DNA from 2 places in the Pseudoalteromonas sp. SG41-2 genome. Region 2 is predicted to be linked to the other one. Evidence: predicted binding sites of a transcription regulator. Region 2 holds the regulator's gene; the other holds the start of a gene.
What was found. The regulator MetJ, encoded in region 2, represses methionine synthesis genes. The targets are predictions, from matches to a motif close to TAGACGTCTAGACGTCTA.

Region 1: the regulator MetJ is predicted to act here: its motif matches at 3,032-3,049, upstream of metA (homoserine O-succinyltransferase).

The regions. Positions count from the first base shown of each region.
Region 1 is NZ_JACJFK010000049.1:4,868-13,371, forward strand. It holds gene metH (methionine synthase) at 1-951, opposite strand, end outside; gene H5186_RS21750 (homocysteine S-methyltransferase family protein) at 962-2,029, opposite strand; gene metA (homoserine O-succinyltransferase) at 2,019-2,966, opposite strand; gene H5186_RS23345 (DMT family transporter) at 3,134-4,033, shown strand; gene ettA (energy-dependent translational throttle protein EttA) at 4,127-5,800, shown strand; gene H5186_RS21770 (PilZ domain-containing protein) at 6,144-6,506, shown strand; gene H5186_RS21775 (histone deacetylase) at 6,573-7,481, shown strand; gene H5186_RS21780 (hypothetical protein) at 7,553-8,227, shown strand; gene H5186_RS21785 (hypothetical protein) at 8,228-8,386, opposite strand.
Region 2 is NZ_JACJFK010000005.1:111,629-120,132, reverse strand. It holds gene metL (bifunctional aspartate kinase/homoserine dehydrogenase II) at 1-252, opposite strand, end outside; gene metB (cystathionine gamma-synthase) at 259-1,521, opposite strand; gene metJ (met regulon transcriptional regulator MetJ) at 1,757-2,077, shown strand; gene H5186_RS05630 (malic enzyme-like NAD(P)-binding protein) at 2,187-3,428, opposite strand; gene rpmE (50S ribosomal protein L31) at 3,992-4,204, opposite strand; gene priA (primosomal protein N') at 4,438-6,624, shown strand; gene H5186_RS05615 (SPOR domain-containing protein) at 6,646-7,176, shown strand; gene hslV (ATP-dependent protease subunit HslV) at 7,257-7,775, shown strand; gene hslU (HslU--HslV peptidase ATPase subunit) at 7,787-8,504, shown strand, end outside.

The sequences.
Region 1 (8,504 bases), on a different contig from region 2:
CAATGCGTGCTCTAAGCGTTTTTCAACTGGCCAAGTACGCCATTCTAAATCTTCAACTCGCTCAGCTTGTGCCATGCCAGAGTATTTTGGTGCCAACTCAACTAAGCGTTCACCTGCACCTGGGTCGGTATTTAAAATAACGTCTTCAACTGCTTTTCTAAGCTCTGCTGGTATATCGTCATACACAGCGAGTTGCCCGGCATTAACAATACCCATATCCATGCCCGCTTGAATGGCATGGTATAAAAATACTGAGTGAATGGCCTCTCGCACAGGGTTATTACCACGGAACGAGAACGATACATTCGACACCCCGCCCGACACTTTACAGTATGGCAAGTTTTGCTTAATACGGCGCGTGCCTTCAATAAATTCAACTGCGTAGTTATCGTGCTCTTCAATACCGGTTGCTACCGCAAAGATGTTGGGATCGAAAATAATATCTTCTGGCGCAAAGCCAATTTCATCCACCAAAATGCGGTAACTGCGCTCACAAATTTCAAACTTGCGATCGGCTGTATCTGCTTGGCCGTCGGTATCAAATGCCATAACCACTGCAGCGGCGCCAAAGCGTTTAATAATTTTAGCTTGGCGAATAAATGGCTCTTCGCCTTCTTTTAACGAGATTGAATTTACAATTGCCTTGCCTTGAATGCACTTTAAGCCCGCTTCAATCACTTCCCATTTTGAGGAGTCGACCATAATTGGTACTTTAGAAATATCAGGTTCTGAAGCAATCAAATTTAAAAATTTAACCATCGCCGCTTTTGAGTCCAACATGGCTTCATCCATATTGATATCAATCACTTGTGCGCCGTTTTCTACTTGTTCGCGAGCAACGTTAAGGGCGGTCTCGTAATCTTCTTCCATGATCAAACGCTTGAACATGGCTGAGCCGGTAACATTGGTACGTTCGCCGACGTTGGTAAATACTGCTATTTTTTGTGTCATCTCGGCTACCTTAATTTAAATTACACGCTTCTAGGCCTGATAAGCGCATACGCACTTCAAGCTCTGGCAATGGCCGAGGTTCAACCCCTTCAAGCCCTTTCGCAAAAGCCCTAATGTGTGCAGGTGTAGTACCACAACAACCGCCAACAATATTGATAAAACCTGACTTACCCCAATCGATAATTTCTTGTGCCATTTCTGGTGCTTCTAAGTCATATTCACCAAACTCGTTAGGTAAACCGGCATTGGGATGAACTGATACAAAGGTTTCGCAAACCCGTGATAGCTCTTCAACATATTGGCGCAGTAGATCTGGACCAAGCGCGCAATTTAAACCAATTGAAATCGGCTTAATATGACGAATCGAATTATAAAATGCTTCGGTGGTTTGCCCTGACAATGTTCGCCCGGATGCATCGGTTATGGTGCCAGAAATCATCACAGGTAACTTGCGACCGGCTTGCTCAAACGCTTCTTCAACCGCGAATGAAGCCGCTTTTGCATTAAGCGTATCAAAAATTGTTTCTATCAAAATTAAATCAACACCACCTTCCATAAGAGCAAGGGTTGATTCAACGTAAGCGGTAACTAGCTTGTCAAAAGTAATATTACGATAACCAGGATCGTTTACATCTGGAGAAATCGAACAGGTTTTTGAAGTAGGCCCTAATACACCCGCTACATAACGCGGTTTTTCTGGATTTTTAGCCGTGAACTCATCACAAATACTGCGTGCTAATTTAGCTGACTCGAGGTTAATCTCACGGCTGATGTTGGCCATGTCATAATCATCCATCGAAATGGTGGTCGAGTTAAAGGTATTGGTTTCAATAATGTCGGCACCGGCATTTAAAAAGCCGCGATGAATATCTGCAATAATTTTTGGTTGCGTTAAGCTTAGTAAGTCATTGTTGCCTTTGATCAGTACATGCCAATCTTTAAAGCGCTCACCACGATAATCTTGTTCTTCTAATTTATGTTCTTGGATCATGGTACCCATAGCACCATCAAGAATTAAAATACGCTGTTGTAGCGCTTCAATTAACTCGGCGCTTTTGTTTTCTAAATTATTCGGCATAGTTGTTAGTCCTTACGGCTTGGCTAACTAAATTAATATCATAGGGTGTGGTTTGGTACACATAATAATTTAACCAATTCGAAAAAAGTAAAAAGGCATGGCTTTGCCAAGTTTTCGACGGTTCGTTATCTGGGTTGTTATCTGGAAAGTAATTTTCAGGCAATGGCGCATCAGGGCCTTTTTCTAAATCGCGCCGATATTCGCCTTTTAAAGTGTCTGCATCATACTCAGGATGCCCGGTAATATACACTTGGCTGCCGGATTTATTTTTTATTAAGTAAGCGCCTACTTGCTCTGAACCTGCCAGCACAACTAAGTCATCACAAGCGTTAATTTTTTCAATATCAATATGACCATAACGCGAGTGCGGAACTACAAAGGTATCGTCAAAACCACGCGTTAAGGCTCCATGTTCAAAGTAACACTTATGGGTAAACACACCACAGAGCTTATTTTCTTTTAGTTCACGCTTTAGATTATAATGATGAAATAAACCCGCGTGAGCCGCCCAACACGAAAATAATGTTGAGGTTACATGCTGCTCCGCCCAATCTAAAATTACTTTTAGTTCATCCCAGTAGGCTACATCGTCATATTCTAAATGTGCCAATGGTGCGCCGGTAATGAGTAATGCATCGTAATTGTTGTCTTTCACTTCAGAGAAATAACGGTAAAAAGTGTCTAAATGCTGCTCTGAATTGCTACTGCTGCGATGAGTGTCTAAACGTAGAAGCTCTACATTCACTTGTAAGGGTGAATTAGCGAGCAAACGAATAAATTGCACCTCGGTTTCTACCTTATTAGGCATTAAGTTTAAAATCGCCAAGCGCATCGGACGGATCTCTTGGGTTTTAGCGCGGCTTTTTGGCATTACGAATACGTTTTCTTGACGTAACTTCGCAATTGCGGGCAATTCATCTTTAACGGTAATAGGCATACTCATCTCCAAGGCATAATTAACCAATGGCTAATTATGAACGGATAGCTGGAAATTTCAACCTCTAGATGTTTAGATGTCTAAATGAATTTATTTTAGCTATTCTTTTGCATTCTAAAAACCGCTCGCCATAATGCGCCTGTTGATTTTATTTTAAGGTGGTAAACGTGATTGATTGGCTAGGCTTAGGAGAACTTTTTGCTATATTAGCAGCTATTGTTTGGGCGCTTTCGACCATTTTATATAAAGGTTTTAGCCATCACTTAACGCCTATGCAGCTAAACATCAGTAAAGGCGTGTTAGCAAGTGCCATGATGTTAGCGACTATTGCGATTACTCAAGACGCTGCACTACCACATCATCTGACAAGCTGGCTTTGGCTAATTGCTGGCGGGGTGATTGGGATTGCGATTGGCGATAGCGCCTATTTTACTGCGCTGCGAAATATTGGCCCTGCTCGCACGTTAGTTATTGAGTCCCTTGCTCCAGCCCTTGTGGGGGTTTTTAATATCCTGCTATTAAATCATTATTTATCGCCATTTGCATGGTGCGGTATTGTACTTACAACCATTGGCGTAGTAATAGCAATCAAGCCTGAAAAAACATTGCCACAGGTTGATCATCAACATTATCGCAAAGGTGTTTTATGTGCCCTTGCAGCTGCTATCGGCCAAGCGCTCGGTATGGTGATGTCTAAAGGCGCACTCAATAATGAGCATATGAGTAGCTTATGGGCGGCATTAATTAGATTAGCAGCAGGTACGATGACTGTGGCCTTAGTTGTTGCAGTATTTAAAAGCAGTGAATTTAAACAAGCACTAACTCTAAGGGGAATTAGCGGCAAACAATGGTTTTTTGCGGCTGTGTTTTTAGGCACTTTCCTTGGTTTATGGCTTCAACTTGGCGCAGTTAAATATACCGATCCAGCCATTGCACAAACGATTTTCGCAACCGCGCCATTAATTGTAATGAGCATTGGTTTTATAAAGCGCGAGCCCGTTACCAATAAAATGTTAATAGGCGGCTTGCTTGCTTTAATCGGTGTAGGAGTATTGCTCGCGAATTAGCACATTGTTATTTGGTTGATTCGTTGACTGTTTCACCTGTGAGCCACTACAATACAACATTGAAATTTTTATTATTATTTGAAGGCTCCCTCCATGGTTTTACCTGATAAGTTTATTTTCTCGATGAGTCGAGTATCTAAGGTTGTGCCACCTAAGCGCACTATCTTAAAAGATATTTCTTTGCATTTTTTCCCGGGTGCAAAAATTGGTGTACTTGGTTTAAACGGTTCTGGTAAATCAACGTTGCTACGTATTATGGCCGGCCTTGATCAAGAGTTTGAAGGTGAGGCATATCCTCAACCGGGCACTAAAATTGGTTACTTACCGCAAGAGCCTATTCTAGATGAAAGCAAAACGGTTCGTGAAACTGTGGAAGAAGCAGTCAGCGAAGTTAAAAACGCGCTTAACCGTCTTGATGAAGTATATAACGAATACGCGATGGAAGATGCTGACTTTGACGCACTAGCCAAAGAGCAAGGTGAGCTTGAAGCAATTATTCAAGCCCACGATGGTCATAACATCGACAACGTATTAGAGCGCGCCGCAGATGCCCTGCGCTTACCTGAGTGGGATGCTAAAATTGAATTCTTGTCAGGTGGTGAGCGTCGCCGAGTGGCTATCTGCCGCTTATTGCTTGAAAAACCAGATATGCTTATCCTCGATGAGCCGACTAACCACTTAGATGCAGAATCTGTAGCATGGCTTGAGCGCTTCTTGCATGATTACGAAGGCACTGTTGTGGCGGTAACCCATGACCGTTACTTCCTCGATAATGTAGCTGGCTGGATCTTAGAGCTTGACCGTGGTGAAGGTATTCCATGGGAAGGTAATTATTCTTCTTGGCTTGAGCAAAAAGATGCGCGCCTGCAGCAAGAGCAAAAGTCTGAAAAAGCCCGTCAAAAATCAATTGCACAAGAACTTGAGTGGGTACGTTCAAACCAAAAAGGTCGTCAAGCTAAGTCAAAAGCGCGTATGTCGCAATTTACTGAAATGCAGCAGTCTGATTACCAAAAACGTAATGAAACCAACGAGCTATTTATTCCACCTGGACCACGTTTAGGTGATCAAGTTATTGAAGTTAAAAACTTGAAGAAAAGCTTTGGCGATCGCGTGTTAATTGATGATCTAAGCTTTACTGTGCCTAAAGGCGCAATTGTTGGCATTATCGGTGCCAATGGCGCAGGTAAATCAACGCTGTTTAAAATGCTCAGCGGTGAAGACAAACAAGACAGCGGTGAAATTAACCTAGGTGAAACGGTTGAACTGGCAACCGTTGATCAGTTCCGTGGCAATATGGATGACAGCAATACTGTTTTCCAAGAAATTTCAAACGGCCAAGACGTACTAAAAATTGGTAACTTTGAATTCCAAAGCCGTGCCTATGTTAGTCGCTTTAACTTCAAAGGTAACGATCAGCAAAAATTTGTTAAGGACTTGTCAGGTGGTGAACGCAACCGCTTACACTTAGCTAAGTTATTAAAAGCCGGTGGCAACGTTATCCTGCTGGATGAGCCAACCAATGATTTGGACGTTGAAACATTACGTGCCCTTGAGAACGCTATTTTAGAATTCCCAGGCTGCGTTATGTGTATCTCGCATGACCGTTGGTTCTTAGACCGTATCGCAACACATATTCTTGATTACCGTGACGAAGGCCAAATTAACTTCTTCGATGGTAACTACACTGAATATGAAGAATGGCTTAAAAAGACCTTAGGCACTGCGGCTACGCAACCTAAGCGTATTAAGTACAAAAAGATAGGTTAAGTTCTAGGTTCTAAACATTTTTTAAGCCCCACATTTATGTGGGGCTTTTTTTATTAACCTGGAATATAGATCAGAGATTCACGATCCAGAGTTCAGCTTATACCAATCGTGTTAAGTTACTGACCATTTATAGCGACAGATAAATGGAGTGATAACAAGACATAAATTTTTACATGTAGTTGTTCTACATGAAAAATTTATAACGCAGTTAGCGCTTTATTTAGCTCGCTAGAATGGTTAAATATTTAAGTCGATTGGTATTAATTACACATACTGACTAAAAAACAGGCTACACTTAATCCTAATACTCCTAATACTCCTAATACTCCTAAAAGGAATAGTGATGGAAAACCGCCGACATTACACGCGCATTTTATTTTCAACTCCCGCGCATTTAACCAATAATACCCATAGTTACCCCTGCCAGTTGCTCGATATATCATTAAATGGCGCTCTGGTTAGTCGCAATAATGACTTTAACTTTACAAAAAACAGTAGTGCTATTCTTGCCTTTAAACTCCCGCAAAGTGAAGTAATCATCGCGATGACTGTCACTATTTGCCATATCGAACAACAACATATAGGTTTAAAATGTACCCATATTGATATAGATAGTATTACCCATTTAAAGCGTTTAATTGAGTTAAACCTCGCTGACGATACACTACTGCACCGTGAACTTGAGAGTTTGATCCACAGTGCGTAAAGCAAGTAACTGGATTGAAATTGCCCTGTAGGTTACCCTAGAGAAAATTCGCAACGCAATCTGACTATGGCTCTTAATCAACACTTACCGCTGGTTTATCACCCTAACTATTCGTTTAACTTTGACCCTAACCATCGTTTTGTAATGAGTAAATTTGCCCATTTATACCAACAAGTAAAAGCACTTGGTTTGGCGAATAGCAACCTAATCACACCTCAACTTGGCAGCCCTGAGGCGCTTGAATTGGTACATTGTGATAATTACATTCAAGATTTATGGCATAACCGCTTAGATGATAAAGCGATGCGTCGTATTGGGCTACCTTGGTCAGAACAATTAATGGCACGAACTTTTACCGCACCTCAAGGCACGTTGCAAACTGCGCGCTTAGCTCTTGAGCACGGCATTGCATGCCATTTAGCCGGCGGTACACACCACGCTCACAGCGATTTTGGCTCTGGCTATTGTATGGTCAACGACTTAGCCTTTACCGCACAAACGCTTATTCAGTCAGGCGAATTGACTAATGTATTAATTTTTGACTTAGACGTACATCAAGGCGATGGTACTGCGGCGATGTTACAACACCAACCTTATGCATATACCTGCTCAATTCATTGTGAAAAAAATTTTCCATTTCGCAAATCAGCCAGCGATCTCGACATTGGTTTAGCTAATAATATGCAAGATGATGAATATTTAGGGGTTGTTGATGATACCTTGCGCTTTTTACTCAGAGAACTTAACCCTGATTTAGTGCTGTATGATGCCGGAGTTGATATTTGGCAACAAGATGGCTTAGGTAAGCTTGATGTTAGCTGGCAAGGCATTGAAAAACGTGATCACTTAGTGTTTAAGCGCTGTATTGAGCACAATACGCCAGTGGCAAGCGTGATTGGCGGAGGTTATGACAGAGATCACTTGCGCCTTGCAAAACGCCACGCAATTGTTATAGAGCAAGCTGCGCTGTTTTAAAAGCAGAGTATAAAACTGCTAAAACAGTATTTTTGACTACACTTTAAATTCATACCTTTATTGAGTTCATTATGCGACTGTTGTTTATTTTGTTACTTGCATTTATGTCGAGTATTGCCAACGCCGAAGAAGAAGCTGTAAAAGAAGAGCTTCCGCCGATTAACCCAGCTTACAATGCAGAGCATGCTATGGTGCTCGTTAATCAAGGCTCGCGTATTTTTGCAGTTAACTTACCAACTTATAAATTACCTCACGATGTGCAAGTTGTTTATCAAATTGAAAACCCAGATGTCGCTTTTTTAAGCCTGGTACGTGATGCAGAGCTTATTACTATCAAACCACAACCGTTTAATATTCAACGCCTAATGCGCGGCGAAGAACTAACAATTACGGCAGATGTGTATGCCGGACACTACCAGCGCGATGGCAGTTTGGTTTATCAACATAGACCTATTGTAATGAGTAAATTACTTTATGCGCGGGAATTAACTGATTTGAACGAATCATCGCAGTGGCAAGAATACGACATGATCACCCTCAAAAATAATGAGCGAATCTATATCCATAAAATAACCCAAGCACCGAGTTTTAATCATCTTATTTTTGCAGATTTAACTAATGCCTGTCTGCAAAAATTTCGCACATCAAAACGCGTCCCAAATGCTAGCGAATTAACCTATAAATTTGCCAACTGTGGCACCTTAAAGCCGCTCTATTTTGATGTTGAAGGTTTGCAGTCAAAGTGACTAAAAACTCAACGAGATATGTGAAATGTTGTTAATAACATTGAAAAACATGTTTGCTTGTTCATCAGGCATCACTTGCTCTCCCCAGTAGTAAACATAAGAGCGTCCATCACTGCCATGAAATTGTATCCAATGGTTATCCCGTTGAAGGTTTTGCATTATCTACTTCAACACCTTCACCACGCCAATAATCATCAGTTCATTGCTACTGAACTAGCAGCACTGAAAAAAAACACATAACAAGGAAACACTAATTTTAAACATATTAAACTCCCAA
Region 2 (8,504 bases):
TGGACTCAATAACTGCTCGATCAAAGTACGTTGATGATTATCAAGCTGCAATAAAATATCACTCACTGCCTGTTGATCACCTTGCTGGTAACTATGCCATAACGTAACTAACGTATTGGTAGTTTTACCGGCTGCGGATACCACCACACAATCACCGGCTTCCGTATGGGCTAGAATAATATTTGCTACGGCCTGATAACGCTCTGCAGAACTAAGGCTAGAACCACCAAATTTATGAACTATATTTACCATTTTTTATTACCACAAAGCCGTATGTGCAGGAGTCAGTTTAAATGAGTTTGATTGCTCATCATCTTGTTGTTGAACAGAGGAAGCGATTACTTTTGCGCCGTGCTGAGCTTGACCTGGTTTCACTTTATTGAATACACGATCTAAGTCAGCGATTAAATCTTTTACATCTTCAATGCCCACCGAAATACGGATCAGGGTATCACCTACTCCCGCAGCAAGACGAGCAGTTGCCTCCATACCTGCGTGGGTCATAGTTGCAGGGTGACAAATCAAACTCTCAACCCCACCTAATGACTCAGCTAAGCTAAATTCTTCTAAGCTGGTCAAAAATTCTGCAGCATCATTAATATCACCTTTGATATCAAAGCTTACCATGCCACCAAAACCACGTTGCTGCTGTTTAGCGAGTTCATGCTGTGGATGAGATACTAATCCAGGGTAATATACTTGGCTTACATAAGGGGAGTTTTCTAGATATTGGGCAATAATAAAGGCATTTTCTTGATGCTGACGTAAACGAACATTCAAAGTACGTAAACCACGTAACGTTAAGTAGCTATCAAACGGGGCACCGGTAATGCCAATGTTATTAGCCCACCAAGCAAGCTCATCACCCAACTCTTGGGTAGCGGCGATCACCGCACCACCAACAACATCTGAGTGACCGTTAATATATTTAGTGGTCGAATGCACCACAATATCAACACCAAACTCAATTGGGTTTTGCAAAGCAGGTGATAAAAATGTGTTATCGGCACCAACCAACGCACCGCACTGCTTAGCAATCGTGGTGATCGCTTTAATATCGGTTAACCGTAAGATAGGATTACTCGGTGTTTCAATCCAAATTAGCTTTGGTTTTATCTCAAGAATTTTTTGATGATTTTCAGATTTAGTTAAATCTAAAACCACTAACTTTAATAAGCCACGCTTTTCAAGTGAGGTGAATAAGCGGTAACTACCGCCATAGCAATCATGTGGGATCACTAAGGTATCGTCACTGTTTAGCAGCTGAGTAGCTAAATGCACCGCAGCCATGCCCGTTGCAGTGATAATCCCCTTAGCGCCACCTTCAAGCTTAGCGAGCGTTTCAGCGAGTAAATCACGGTTTGGGTTGCCGCTACGGCCATAATCATATTGGCGCTTTTTATCAAAATCAGCAAATGAGTAGGTGGTCGATAAATGAATGGGAGGCACAACCGCGCCGTGATGTTTATCTGCATCAATACCATTGCGTACTGCAATGGTTGCTTTATTCTTTTGACTCATACCGTCACCTACAATTAAATGGATGTTTAGACGTCTAAAAGGTTAGAGGATCAAATTTAATAAGTCAAAGCATTTATGCGGTTTTAGCCGCAAGATTAGAAGTAAAAACATTTAAGCCTCTAGATGGCTAAAAAACAAGTATTTGACTATCTTTTTTAACACGATAGAATTTCGCCATCTTTGCGCTGCAAAAGGTCGCGCAAACAATTAACAACCTGAGGCAACGATACATCCTATGGCTAAATGGAATGGTGAATATATTCACCCATACGCAGAACACGGGAAAAAATCAGAACAAGTTAAAAAGATCACCGTTTCGATCCCGCTAAATGTATTAAAAGTTTTGACTGATGAGCGCACTCGTCGTCAAATTAATAATCTTCGCCATGCAACAAATAGCGAATTACTTTGTGAAGCATTTTTACACGCATTTACTGGCCAACCACTGCCAAACGATGAAGATTTACGTAAAGATAATCCAGAGAAAGTGCCTGAAGAAGTGAAAAAAATCATGCTTGAAATGGGTCTCGAAGTACCTGTACTCAACGAAGATTAAGTTATCATTTGTATATATTCCTGCTTCAGGAATTGGCTACAAAAAAACCTCAGTAACGTAAGTTGCTGAGGTTTTTATTATTGTGCCATTACCAATTGCAGCGAAGCAGCTACTCCATGTAGTTTTCCGGCATATCAATTTGTGCAACACCAGAATCAATTGCCGCTTGCGCTACTGCTTTGGCAATGCGCGGTAATAGACGCGGATCCATCGGTTTTGGAATAATATACTGCGCACCAAATTCAAGTGTCTCAACACCCGCCGCTTTTAATACTTCCGCTGGTACTGGTTCTTTAGCAATGCTACGAATAGCGTCAACCGCAGCAATTTTCATTTCATCATTAATTTTGCTTGCACGCACATCTAGCGCACCACGGAAAATAAATGGGAAACACAGCACGTTGTTAACTTGGTTTGGATAATCTGAACGACCCGTTGCCATGATTAAATCATCGCGAGCACCATGAGCAAGCACTGGTGAGATTTCTGGATCTGGGTTTGAACAGGCAAACACTACAGGTCGATCAGCCATTAACTTAAGATCGTCAGGAGAAAGTAAATTCGGGCCAGATACACCAACAAATACATCGGCATCAGCAATAACATCTTGCAGTGTGCGCTTATCTGTATTGTTAGCGAATAACTGTTTGTACTCGTTTAAATCATCACGACGAGTATGAATAACGCCTTTACGATCTAACATGTAAATATGTTCACGCAATGCACCACACTTGATCAGTAGCTCCATACACGCAACCGCTGCGGCACCGGCTCCTAAACAAACGATAATCGCATCTTCGATTTCTTTGCCTTGTACTTCAAGTGCGTTGATCATACCAGCAGCCGTTACAATCGCGGTACCGTGTTGATCGTCGTGGAACACTGGAATGCTACAACGCTCGATCAATGCTTTTTCTATTTCAAAACACTCTGGCGCTTTAATGTCTTCTAAGTTAATACCGCCAAACGTATCAGCGATGTTAGCAACTGTATTGATGAAATCTTCGGTGGTATTGTGTTTCACCTCAATATCTATCGAATCTAGACCCGCAAAGCGTTTAAATAATAACGCTTTACCTTCCATAACCGGTTTTGAAGCCAATGGACCTAAGTTACCTAAACCTAAAATAGCGGTGCCGTTAGTAATAACCGCAACCATATTGCCTTTACCGGTGTATTTGTAGGCATTAGCGGGATCAGCAGCTATTTCACGTACCGGTTCTGCAACACCGGGGCTGTATGCGAGTGCAAGATCCTGTACGGTTTCAGCTGGCTTTGTAAGCTCAACGCTAATTTTTCCTGGAACGGGGTGCGAATGGTAATGTAAAGCTTGTTCACGAAAGTCTGACATAACGCGATTTTATCCTGCAAGTAAGTTAAGTTGAAAGTGAGAGTAAGCAGTTCTTATATCTTATAGGGAACGATACCTATATTATAATTAAATTCAAGCAATATCAGGTCTATCCTGTTATATGCTATATCCGTTAATTTTATGCGTTTTGTCAGCATTTTTTGCAAAAAAGCTTCAATTTTCGGCTATAAAAACGCCACAAAGCATCAAAAAACCCATCTTAAAATGCTCATTATGCAACGCTTTAAAGCAAAAATAATGACCTATGACTAAAAACCATCAAAGTAAGACGTTAACAACATTTAACCGCAAAAGACCTAACTTTACCGACAAAAACGTTTAATTTATCGCTTTAACGAGAATGACAATATAGTCAACAAATCACTATTTGTCTGTTATTTACTCGCTATACTGGATATAAAAGTGGGAAATAGTCACAACATAATGAATGCGTAAAGCTGGAGCACTAGAGCAAGAAATAAAGACTAAAAGGCGGTGTTTTTAATAAATAGCAGGCATAAAAAAAGCACCCTAAGGTGCTTTTTCCGACAAAACAACAAGAATTACTTGCTGCTAAGTGAACCGAAACGCTTGTTAAAGCGATCAACACGGCCACCTGTGTCTAAAACTTTTTGCTTACCAGTGTAAAACGGGTGACACGCAGAACATACGTCTAAGTGAATGTCTTTACACAGAGTAGAACGAGTTTCGAATTTATTTCCACATGAACATGATGCTGAAATTACTTCGTACTTAGGGTGAATACCTTCTTTCATAGAAACCTCTAGTTAAGGCCGCATCGCTCTCCAAACCCGGAGTCTGGCACCATACGTCGTTAAAACAAATTATTTAGGACGCGTATTCTAAGCAACAACCCCACTTGCTACAAGCTTTAAATGTCGTTTTTGCTAATAAAATGAACAAAAGTTTTAAAGAAGGTATTTGCAGGTAGGTTTTCAGCCATAATTTTAGTACATTAACTCCCTTATTCGTTCTTGTTTGGGTTGTTATGAGTTTTGTTGAAGTTGCTATAAAAGTACCGTTGCATCGCACCTTTGATTATCGCATTCCAGAGCAACTAGATGGTTTATCGGTGATGCCTAAAGTCGGTGCGCGGGTATGGGTGCCATTTGGTAATCAGCGCAAAGTTGCGGTCGTACTGGCGCTAAAAACCAACACCGATGTGCCGGTTAATAAACTTAAAGCAGTGCTTGAAGTGATTGATGATGAAGCTGTTTTATCAGAGCGACATATCGAATTATTGCGTTTTACTGCGCGCTATTATTGCTACCCACTAGGTGAAACAATTCATATCGCCCTGCCTGGCGCGCTGCGTCAAGGACTGTGCCCAGATAAAAGCAGTATTAGTATGGTGGCACTAACTGCAAAAGGCGCTAAATTACCGTCTTTAAAAGCAAAGAGCCAACTAAGCTTACTCAAACAACTGGCAGATTCGGGTAAATCATCACTTACAGAATTAAAAGCGCTGGGGTTTAGTAAAAAAACTATCGACAGCTTACTTAACAAAGAGCTGATCAGCCAAACGATTGAACACGACAACCAATGGCAACAACAACTTCCCACCGTAGGCACTAAGCCGACTCTAAATAAAGAGCAAGCAGTAGCCTGTACCACCATTAATCAAGCGGTCGGTTTCAATAGCTTTTTACTAGAAGGTGTTACTGGCAGTGGTAAAACCGAGGTTTACTTACAATGCCTTGAAGAGGTTTTAAAACGCGGTGAACAAGCACTCGTACTAGTGCCTGAAATTGGCCTTACGCCACAAACGGTTAATCGATTTCGTCGTCGCTTTCCTGATACGCCGATTATGCTGTGGCATTCAGCACTGACCGATAACGAACGCTTACAAACTTGGCGCTTTTGTGAAAAAGCCAGTTGCGCAATTGTGATTGGTACACGTTCGAGTATCTTTTTACCATTTTTAAAGCTTGGTATGATCATTGTTGATGAAGAACATGACGGTTCATTTAAACAACAAGATACCTTACGTTACCATGCCCGTGATTTAGCCGCATACCGCGCTTTTCAACATAAAATACCGCTGATCTTAGGCTCAGCAACCCCGGCGCTCGAAACCTTGCATAAGGCAATTCATAATAAATACCAACTGCTGAGCCTAACGCAACGTGCGCAAACCAGTACCGACAATAAATTTCAGCTGATTGATATGAAAGGCCAGCCGGATCAAGCTGGTATAGCCCATGCCAGTCTTGCCACTATGCGTCAGCATTTAAAACGAGGCAAACAAGTGATGGTATTTCTAAACCGTCGCGGTTTTTCGCCTACCCTGATTTGCCATGAATGTGGTTGGTTAAGTGAGTGCACACGTTGCAGCACCAGTGCGACTTTTCACAAGGCCATCGGCCAGATGATTTGCCATCACTGCGGTGAGCAAGAACGCGTGCCGCATCAGTGTCCAGACTGTGGTAGTACACAAATATTTCCTAACGGCAAAGGCACCGAACAAATAGAAGAGTTTTTAACAACCGAGTTTCCTGATACCCCGATTAGCCGGATTGATCGCGACTCAACGCGTCGTAAAGGCAGTTTAGAAAAAGCCCTAGACGATATAAACCAAGGCGGTGCAAGGATTTTAGTTGGCACCCAAATGCTTGCCAAAGGTCATCACTTTGCTGATGTGAGCTTAGTATTGATCCTTGATGTCGACGGCGGCTTGTACTCGTGCGACTTTCGCGCCACAGAGCATTTAGCACAATTGGTTACTCAGGTGGCTGGCCGTGCTGGGCGCAGTGGCGAACCAGGTCATGTATTATTGCAAACTCACTTTCCCGAACATCCTTTATTACAAGATTTAGTCAATAATGGTTATCAAGATTTCGCCCGTTTTGCACTGCAAGAGCGCGATGACGCACAGCTACCACCAATAACTAATATGGCGATTGTCCGCGCTGAAGGTCACAACATAAAGCAAGTGGTCGATTTTTTAACAGATTTAGTTCCAGTCCAAGGTCTAACTGGTATACAATTGCTAGGTCCGATCCCTGCACCGCTCGAGCGAATTGCGGGGAAATATCGCTTTCAATTGCATATTCAAGCGCTCGAACGCCCTCTATTACACCAATATCTCGCGCAAATGGTAGACTACTTAAGTACCAGTAAATTAGCGCAAAAGGTGCGATGGAGCTTAGATGTAGATCCAATAGATATGATTTAAGGTTAGAAGCCCAATACCACCATGGCACAACACGATTTTATTAATAAAAAACCGGGCAACCGTAATAGTAAAAAAACAGCGCCACCGAAAAAACCATTCCCCGTATTATTAGTACTGGTTACCGTACTACTTGTTGGCGGTTTTAGTTTTGGTTTATGGTATGTCAAAACCAATGCAGATCCAAAGCTGGTTGAACAACAAGCAAACCCAACACCTGCAAAAGTGCAACAAGAGTTGCCTAAACCACGCCCTCCTGAATTCATAAAAGAAATCAAAGAGCATGAAATTCAAGTTGAAGTAAGAGAGCTTGAACAAAAAGGCCCTTATGTAATGCAATGCGGCTCATTCAGAACCCATGGCCAAGCAGAAACCTTAAAAGCTAAAATTGCATTTGCCGGATTAATCGCCGAAATTCGTGAAACAACCGGCACTAACGGTGTCTGGTATAAAGTGCGTTTAGGTCCTTATAAAACCAAACGTTTAGCCGAAAGTGATAAAAACAAACTAAAGCGTAGCAAAATAACTGGTTGCGGAATTTGGAATTGGACTTGATTTTAGCCCATTAACCCATATTAACTCATCATCAATCGCTTTTAACGAGTCGCCCCTGCGACTCGATGATGAGGAATAACATGACCACTATTGTAAGTGTACGTCGCGGCGATAAAGTCGTCATTGGTGGCGATGGCCAAGTTTCACTTGGTAACACCGTAATGAAGGGCAACGCCCGCAAAGTTCGACGCCTTTATAATGGCAAAGTGATCGCCGGTTTTGCTGGCGGCACTGCTGATGCCTTCACCCTGTTCGAACGTTTTGAAAGCAAGCTTGAAATGCACCAAGGCAATCTAACCAAAGCCGCAGTTGAAATGGCTAAAGATTGGCGTAGCGATCGCGCCTTGCGCAAACTCGAAGCATTACTTGCTGTTGCCGACTCCACAGCCTCACTGATAATTACTGGTAACGGTGATGTTGTGCAGCCTGAAAATGATTTAATTGCCATTGGTAGTGGTGGTAACTTTGCCCAATCAGCTGCAACTGCCCTACTTGAAAACACCGATTTAAGCGCCCGCGAAATTGTTGAAAAAAGCCTGACAATTGCCGGCAATATTTGTGTATTCACAAATAACTTTCAAACCATCGAAGAATTGTAATAGGAACTGCTATGTCTGATATGACTCCCAGAGAAATCGTTCATGAACTTGACCTGCATATAATTGGTCAAGCAAAAGCAAAAAAAGCAGTGGCTATTGCCCTTCGTAATCGCTGGCGCCGCATGCAACTAGATGAAGATCTTCGCGCTGAAGTAACGCCGAAGAATATCCTGATGATCGGTCCAACCGGTGTTGGTAAAACTGAAATTGCCCGTCGTTTAGCAAAACTTGCCAACGCGCCTTTCATTAAAGTCGAAGCGACTAAGTTCACTGAAGTGGGCTATGTTGGTAAAGAGGTTGAAACCATCATTCGCGACTTGGTTGATGTATCAATCAAAATGACCCGTGAACAACAAACTAAAAAATTCAAACATCGCGCAGAAGAAGCTGCCGAAGAACGTATTTTAGATGCACTACTGACTCCTGCTAAAGATTCGTCTGGTGAAAGCCAACGCGATGAAGGATCTTCAACGCGTCAGATCTTCCGTAAAAAATTACGCGAAGGTCAATTAGACGATAAAGAAATTGATATTGATTTAGCCCAAGCACAACCAAATGTTGAGATCATGGCACCACCTGGTATGGAAGAAATGACCAACCAGCTGCAAGGCATGTTCCAAAATATGGCGGGTGACAAGCGCACTAAACGCAAACTTAAAATTAAAGAAGCGTTTAAATTATTGGTTGAAGAAGAAGCCTCTAAATTAGTAAACCCTGAAGAGCTAAAAG